2 regions of the Thermus caldilimi genome follow, and region 2 is predicted to be linked to the other one. Evidence: riboswitches for the same ligand, from Rfam matches in the RefSeq annotation. Region 2 holds a riboswitch; the other holds the start of a gene.
What was found. A riboswitch is a leader RNA that binds a small molecule or an ion and turns the genes downstream of it on or off. The one in region 2 is predicted to bind cobalamin.

Region 1: linked by a shared signal. The riboswitch ahead of EBI04_RS04055 (ABC transporter substrate-binding protein) and the one ahead of EBI04_RS02605 (acyl-CoA thioesterase) in region 2 are both predicted to bind cobalamin.

What each region holds. Positions count from the first base shown of each region.
Region 1 covers NZ_CP038452.1:813,159-816,552, reverse strand. The annotation lists gene EBI04_RS04060 (ROK family transcriptional regulator) at 1-820, opposite strand, end outside; cobalamin riboswitch at 952-1,111, shown strand; gene EBI04_RS04055 (ABC transporter substrate-binding protein) at 1,244-2,098, shown strand; partial or broken gene EBI04_RS04050 (FecCD family ABC transporter permease) at 2,102-3,129, shown strand; partial or broken gene EBI04_RS04045 (ABC transporter ATP-binding protein) at 3,161-3,394, shown strand, end outside.
Region 2 covers NZ_CP038452.1:526,653-530,046, forward strand. The annotation lists gene EBI04_RS02600 (glycoside hydrolase family 130 protein) at 1-991, shown strand, start outside; cobalamin riboswitch at 1,113-1,243, shown strand; gene EBI04_RS02605 (acyl-CoA thioesterase) at 1,456-1,821, shown strand; gene metE (5-methyltetrahydropteroyltriglutamate--homocysteine S-methyltransferase) at 1,818-3,394, shown strand, end outside.

The sequences.
Region 1 (3,394 bases), 290 kb from region 2:
GCTGGAGCAGGGCCTCGAGGTCCCCTGTCTTTCCACCCAGGAACCGGTAATGCTCCAAGAGGGCACCAAGGCCTAGTTCGGTTTCTAAACACCCCACCCGGCCGCAAGCGCAGGGCTTGTGCCCCTGGCCGAGCCAATGGCCCAGCTCCCCAGCGGCTCCACCCGCTCCCCGCAGGATCCGGCTATCCGATACCACCCCGATTCCCAGGCCCGTGCTGAGCACCAGGTAGGCGAGGTTGGCCTCTCCGTGAAAGAAGACCTCGGACAGGGCCGAGGCCTTGGCATCGTTTTCCAAGGCCGTGGGCAGGGGAAAGTGGGAGAGCAGGGGCCGGAGGTCTAGGTTTTTCCAGCCCAGGTTGGGGGCCAGGAGGAGCCGGTCCTCCACCACCACCCCAGGCAGGGTGAACCCCAGGCCCAAGGGCCCCGGTACATGGGGAAGAACCTCCTGCAGAAGCCGTTCCAGGCGTTCCTTGGGACCGGCCTCCCGGGGGTGGCTCCATTCCTTGGCCCATAGAACCTCCCCCCGCCAGTCCAGGGCCAGAAGGACGGTTTCCTCCACCCCCAGTTCCGCGCCTAGGGCAAAGCGGGCGCCAGGGCGCAGGTGCAAGAGGGTGCCGGGCCGGCCCACGGGGGGAGAGGTAAAGGCCCCTTCCTCCAGAAGGCCCTCCTGTAAAAGCTCATCCACCAGGCGGCTTACCGCGCTTTTAGCTAAACCGGTAAGCCGGGAAAGGTCCGCGCGGGTAAGGGGGCCCCGCCTCAGGTGGGCCAGGATGGCCCGGCGGTTGAGCCTGCGGATTTCCTGCGTGTCCCCTTTGCGCATCCCAGCTCCTTTCCCTTGCCCCTTTAGTTCGTTCTCGGGACTAAGTAAATCACCCGTCCCCGGACGTGTCAAGCCCTTGCCTTTTTGCCCCGTTAGGCTTAGCCTGGCCTTAAGGCTCGCTAGGGCCTCAAAGCCAGGTCCGTTGCCCTGGTGCCTGGGCGCGTAGTCCAGGCTTAAAGTGGGGAAGTCCGGTGCAAGTCCGGCGCTGTCCCGCAACGGTAACCGGCCACGCTTTGGGCTTAAGCTTCCCAGGCCGGAAGCCCGAATACCTGCCAGGGCCGCCCGCCAGACCCCGAGGCGGGCACCTCACGCGGATGGGGGAGCGATGGGGGTTTGCAAAGCCATTTGCGCCCCTGCCGCTTTCCGGCAGGGGTTTTCCCTACCTCCCCCGGGCCTGGCCCTAGCGGCTTTAGGGAGGTAGGCATGAGGAGAGTTCTGGCGGTTCTTTCGGTTCTTTTCGCTCTGGCCTTCGCTTTTCCCCTAACCCTCACCGACGACCTGGGGCGCACGGTCACCGTCAAGGCGCCGCCCAAACGGATCGTCACCCTGTTGCCCTCGGCGACGGAAACGGTCTGCGCCCTAGGGGCTTGCGACCGCCTCGTGGCCACCGACGATTTTTCCGACTGGCCGGAAAGCGTCAAGCGCCTGCCCAAGGCGGGGGGGCTTTACAACCCCAACCCCGAGCTCATCGTTTCCTTGAAACCGGACCTGGTTTTGGTTTCCAAGTACGGGCGTTTGTACGAAACCCTGGAGCGGGCGGGCCTAACGGTGTATGCGGTGCGCACCGAGACCTACGAGGATATCTTCCGCACCACCCGCACCCTGGGGAAGCTTCTTGGCCTCGAGGCCCAGGCGGAGCGCCTGGTGGCCCAGATTCAGCGGGAGGTGTACCAGGAGGAGTCCCGTGCGGCCAAGGCCAAGACCCGGCCCCGGGTTTACTACGAGATCGACCCCACCCCCTACACCGTGGGTCCGGAGAGCTTCATCGGGGTTCTGATCCAAAAGGCCCGGGGGGTGAACATCATTCCCAAGGAGCTGGGCCTTTTCCCCAAGATCGCCCCGGAGTTCGTGGTGGAGAAGAACCCCGAGGTGATCGTGGCCACCTACCCGGGTGCCCTGGAAACCATCCGGGCCAGGCCGGGCTGGAGCCGGGTGAAGGCGGTGCAGACAGGGCGCATCTGCGTGTTTACCGGGGGTCAGGATAGCCTCCTCTCCCGCCCAGGTCCCCGGGTGGCCCAGGGGCTTAGGCTCCTGGTGGACTGCTTCCACGGGCGCTAGGCCATGGTCCAGGCCCTTCCCCTGGCCCTCAAGCGGAGTCTGGTCTTCCTTTGGCTCGTGGGGCTCCTTGTCCTGGCCCTGCTCCTAGGGGTGGGCCTGGGGGCGGTGGCCCTTTCCCCAGGGGAGGTGGTGCGGGCTCTTTTGGGCCTCGAGGCCAACCCCATCGTCACCGAAATGCGCCTGCCCCGGGTGCTGGGAGGGATGCTGGTGGGGGCGGCCTTGGGGGTGGCGGGGGCCAGCTTCCAGGGGTTATTCCGCAATCCCCTGGCCGACCCCTACCTCATGGGCTCCGCGGCGGGGGCAGCCTTCGCCGTGACCCTTCTGGCCAGCTTGCTGGGGGGCCTGGCCCCCGCCTTTGCCCAGCACGCCATCTTCCAAAGCCTGCCCCTTTCCGCCACCCTCTTCGGGTTCCTCGGGGCCCTCTCCGCCACCTTCCTCACCCTGGTGCTGGCAGGGGGAGCGGCCCGGACAGGGGAGCTGGTCCTGGCGGGGGTGGTGGTGGGGAGCGTGCTCACCGGGGCCACCACCTACCTGATGCTCCAGGATGCCGACCGGGTGCGGGCGGTCTTCGCCTACACCCTGGGCAACCTGGCCTTCATGGGCTGGCCTTCGGTGAAGGCCATGGTCCTTTTTTTCCTTCTGGCCCTTCCCCCGCTGTTGCTTCTGGGGCGGGTGTTGAACGCCCTCCAGCTGGGGGAGGAGGTGGCCCGGAGTATGGGGCTACCCCTCGAGGGCCTGAAACTCCTCCTCCTCCTGGCGGCGAGCCTCTTGGTGGCCGCCGCCGTGGCCCAGGCAGGGATCATCGGCTTCGTGGGCCTCATCACCCCCACCTCCTCCGGCGTCTCTTGGGGGAGGATTACCGCCTGCTTCTTCCCGCTTCCGCCCTAGGAGGGGCGGTCCTCCTAACCGTGGCGGACCTCCTGGCCCGCACCCTTACCCGGCCGGCGGAGCTTCCCGTGGGGGTGGTGACCACGCTTCTTGGGGGGCCATTCTTCCTCTACCTGATGTGGAGGCGGCGTGGAAGGGCTTGAGGCCAAGGGAATCGTGGGGCCCTATGCCCTTTTGGGGGTGGACCTGACCGTAAGGCCAGGGGAGTGGGTGGCCCTTTTGGGCCCCAATGGATCGGGGAAGAGCACCCTCCTAAGGGTGATGGCGGGGCTCCTCCGGCCCAGGGCGGGAGAGGTCTTTCTGGAGGGAAAGCCCCTTCCGGCCCATGGAAGCTATGCCCGGGGCCGCCTCCTCGCCTACCTGCCCCAGGGAGGCCTTTACCCGGAGGGGCTCTTGGTGGAGGAGGTG
Region 2 (3,394 bases):
CCAAAGGCAAGGCTTCCGGGTTGAGAAAACGGAGGACGTGTTTGCCCGGCGCTTTTACCTTTCCCCGGAACGGGTGGAGGTGGTGAACCACTTGAGGGGAAAACCCCTGGCGGTATTTAACCCCGGGGTAGTGTACAGGGACGGAGTAGTACACCTTTTTGTACGTCTGATCTTCGATTACTACAGCTACGCCTCCAGCGTGGGGTACGTGGCCCTTCCCCTGGAAGACCTGCTCACCGGTCAGCTGCCTGACCCTTTGCCGGTGGAGATCGTCCTTTACCCGACTGAAGTCTGGGAGGCCTCGAGGGGATGCGAGGATCCCCGAGCCCACACCTGTGGCGCAGGCTTCCTCCTCTTCTATACCGGCGTGGGCAAGGTGGGTGAAGCCCGCCTCACCGACCACAAGGATGTCTTTTTCCCAGCCTTGGCCCTGGCCGAGTTCGATCCGGACCTCAAGCTCCGGCGCAAAGGATTGGTGCGAATAGGCCCGGAAGGAAAGAGCCTCCTTCTGCCAGCTAAGGGGGCCACGTTACTCCAGGGGAATGCCGTTCTTCTAAGGCCCAGCCTTGCCGGAGTTCCAGACCTGGGTTGGCGGGGGCGGCTGGATTGGAACAACCTCTCCATCGACCAGTTGGAACCTATCCTGGCCCCAGAGTCCTTTGAGTTTAAGGTGGGGTGGTCTACCAATGCCTACCCCTTGGGGGATGGAACCTATTTGGTGGCCTATCACGGCATCCTCCGCCGGGACTTGTCCTATCGTCATGGTTTCGCATTGCTTTCCGGCGACGGTGAACTTCTCGCTCTGTCCTCCTACCTTTTGGCCCCTCAGGGTCTCGTGGAAACGTACGGGGACCGGCCATTTACCTTGTACGGCAACGGCCTCTTCCTGCACGAGGACGAATTGGTTTTCGTGGGAGGTGTGGGGGACTACGCCGTGGGCGTTTTTACCGCCCCTTGGCAGGAGGTGCTCGGGCGGCTCAAGCCCCTGTAATGGACCGTACCACAAAAGTCTGGGATCGAGCAACCGGGAAAACCAGCGCAGGGTATTGACGGCTTTCCCCAACAAGTTGTAGCCTCCTGGGTAGGACACCCAACACTTGGGGTGTCCCGGCTGCGATGCCAGGCTGACAGGCCTGGACGCCTGCAGGCGGTGGGGGAAGTCCGGTGAAAGTCCGGCGCTGTCCCGCAACGGTAACCGGCTCTGTCCGGAAGCCCGAGTACCCGCTTCGCGGCCTTACCCCGTAGCCCTCGAGGCAAGGGTGAAGGTGGTGATGCCTGTGGGACCTTAGACTCCTAACCCCCCAAAACCCGGTGGCCCAAGGGACCTTGGGCCAGGCGACCTTAGGCAAGTTCTTGCCCAGCACGGGGTTATTCCCCTTGGGCAGGCAGCAGGCATGGTTTAGCTCTTGCGGGCCCAAAGACGGCCCTTGGAGGTCCGTGGTGAAGGAAACGCGCATGGTCTACCCAGTTTTCCCTGGGGAAACCAACCATTACGGGACCCTTTTTGGCGGCACCGCCATGGCCTGGATGGACCAGGCAGCCTTCGTGGCTGCAACCCGCCACGCCAGGCGCAAGGTGGTGACGGTGCACTCGGATGCGGTGGACTTCAAGCGCCCCGTACCCCTGGGCTCCATTGTGGAGCTGGTGGCCCGGGTGGTAGAGGTGGGCCGCACCTCCATGCGGGTAGAGGTGGAGATGTGGGTGGAACCCATTGAGCCAGGTAAGGAAGCCTATCTGGCGGCTAAGGGCGGGTTCGTGCTGGTGGCGGTGGATGGGGAGGGGCGTCCTGTTCCCGTGCCACCTCTGGAGGGGAAGGAATGATCCGTACGCTGGCTTACGGTCTTCCACGGCTCGGTCCTAACCGGGAATACAAAAGGCTTCTGGAGGGCTTCTGGTCAGGTTCCATATCGCGGGAGGATTTTTTCGAGGGCCTGGAGGCTCTCGAGGCCCTAAGGCTCGCCACCTACCGGGAACAGGTGGACCTTTACCCGGCGGGCGAGCTGAGCCTTTATGACCCCATGCTGGACCTGGCGGTGGCCTTGGGCCTTTACCCCCTGGATCCCGGGGACCTGGAGGGCTACTACGCCCTGGCCCGGGGCAAGGAAGCTCTGCCCCTCCGAAAGTGGTTCGGCACCAACTACCACTACTTGGTTCCACGCTTGCCAGAAAGGCCCCGGTATACCCCCCAGCCGGGCTGGGGCCTACCCTATCCCGTAGGCCGGAACCAGGCTTTGAAGGAGGGGCTCCCGACCCTGCTCGGACCCTACACCCTTCTGCGCATGGCGCAAAACCCCCCGGATCACCTGGGAGTACACCTGGAAGCCCTGACGGAAGCTTACGTGGAGCTGGTCCAGCCGGTTAGGGGAAGAACCGTGCTCCTCCAAGAACCCGCCTTGGGGTTGGATGGGGCAGAGGAGAACCTCCCCCACCTTCTGGCCTTCTACGGTACCTTAGCGCAGGAGGTTTCCTTGGTCCTCCTGCCCTACTACCTACCCCCCGCTCCAAGGGTGGTTGAGGCCCTGGCCACCCTTCCCCTTCGCGGTTTAGGGGTAATCCTGGCCCCAGGGATCTCCTTACCCCAAGTACCCAAGGGCACAGCCCTGGTGGTGGAGGTGGTGGAGGGTCTTGGGGTGTGGCGCACCAACCTCCTTGCCCTTGGGAAGGTTCTATCGCCTCTGGCAGAGACCGGGCAGGAGGTGTGGGTGGCTCCCAAAGCACCCTTGTACCACCTGCCGTGGGAAGTAGCGGAACCTTTGCCCGGAGCCTTGGCAGGCCGGTTGGCCTTTGCCCGAGAGCGGCTTAAGGAGCTTGCCCTGCTGAAGGCCATCCTCTTAACGTGGACCACCTCCCAGGAATCGCCGCCCTCGCCTGAGGAGGAAACTGCCTTCGCACAAGCCCGGGCCTGGTACACCCCACCCCCGCCTTGGGACTTCCGCCCCTCCCCAGTGCCGGCCTCGAGGCCACCCAGGGAAGAGCGCTCCAAAGCCCAGCAGAACCTGGCCCTTCCCCCTTTCCCCACCACCACCATAGGAAGCTTCCCCCAAACCAAGGGGCTTCGCGACTTCCGGAAAAGATTGCGCTCCAGGGCTCTTGACCAGACGGCTTACTGGCTGCACATCCAGGAAGCCATCCGGGCAAACATCCGCCTCCAAGAGGAACTGGGCCTGGACGTTTTGGTCCACGGAGAGCCCGAGCGCAGCGATATGGTGGAGTTTTTCGCGGAGCGTTTAGAGGGCTTCTATCCCACCCAGAAGGGTTTCGTCCTCTCCTACGGGAGCCGCGTCTGGCGCCCACCCATCCTCTTCGCCCCGCCCCGCCGGAGGGAGCCTTTGGTCCTTAGGGAAACCCTGTTCGCCCAAAGCCTCACCCCTAAGCCAGTAAAGGCCATCCTTAC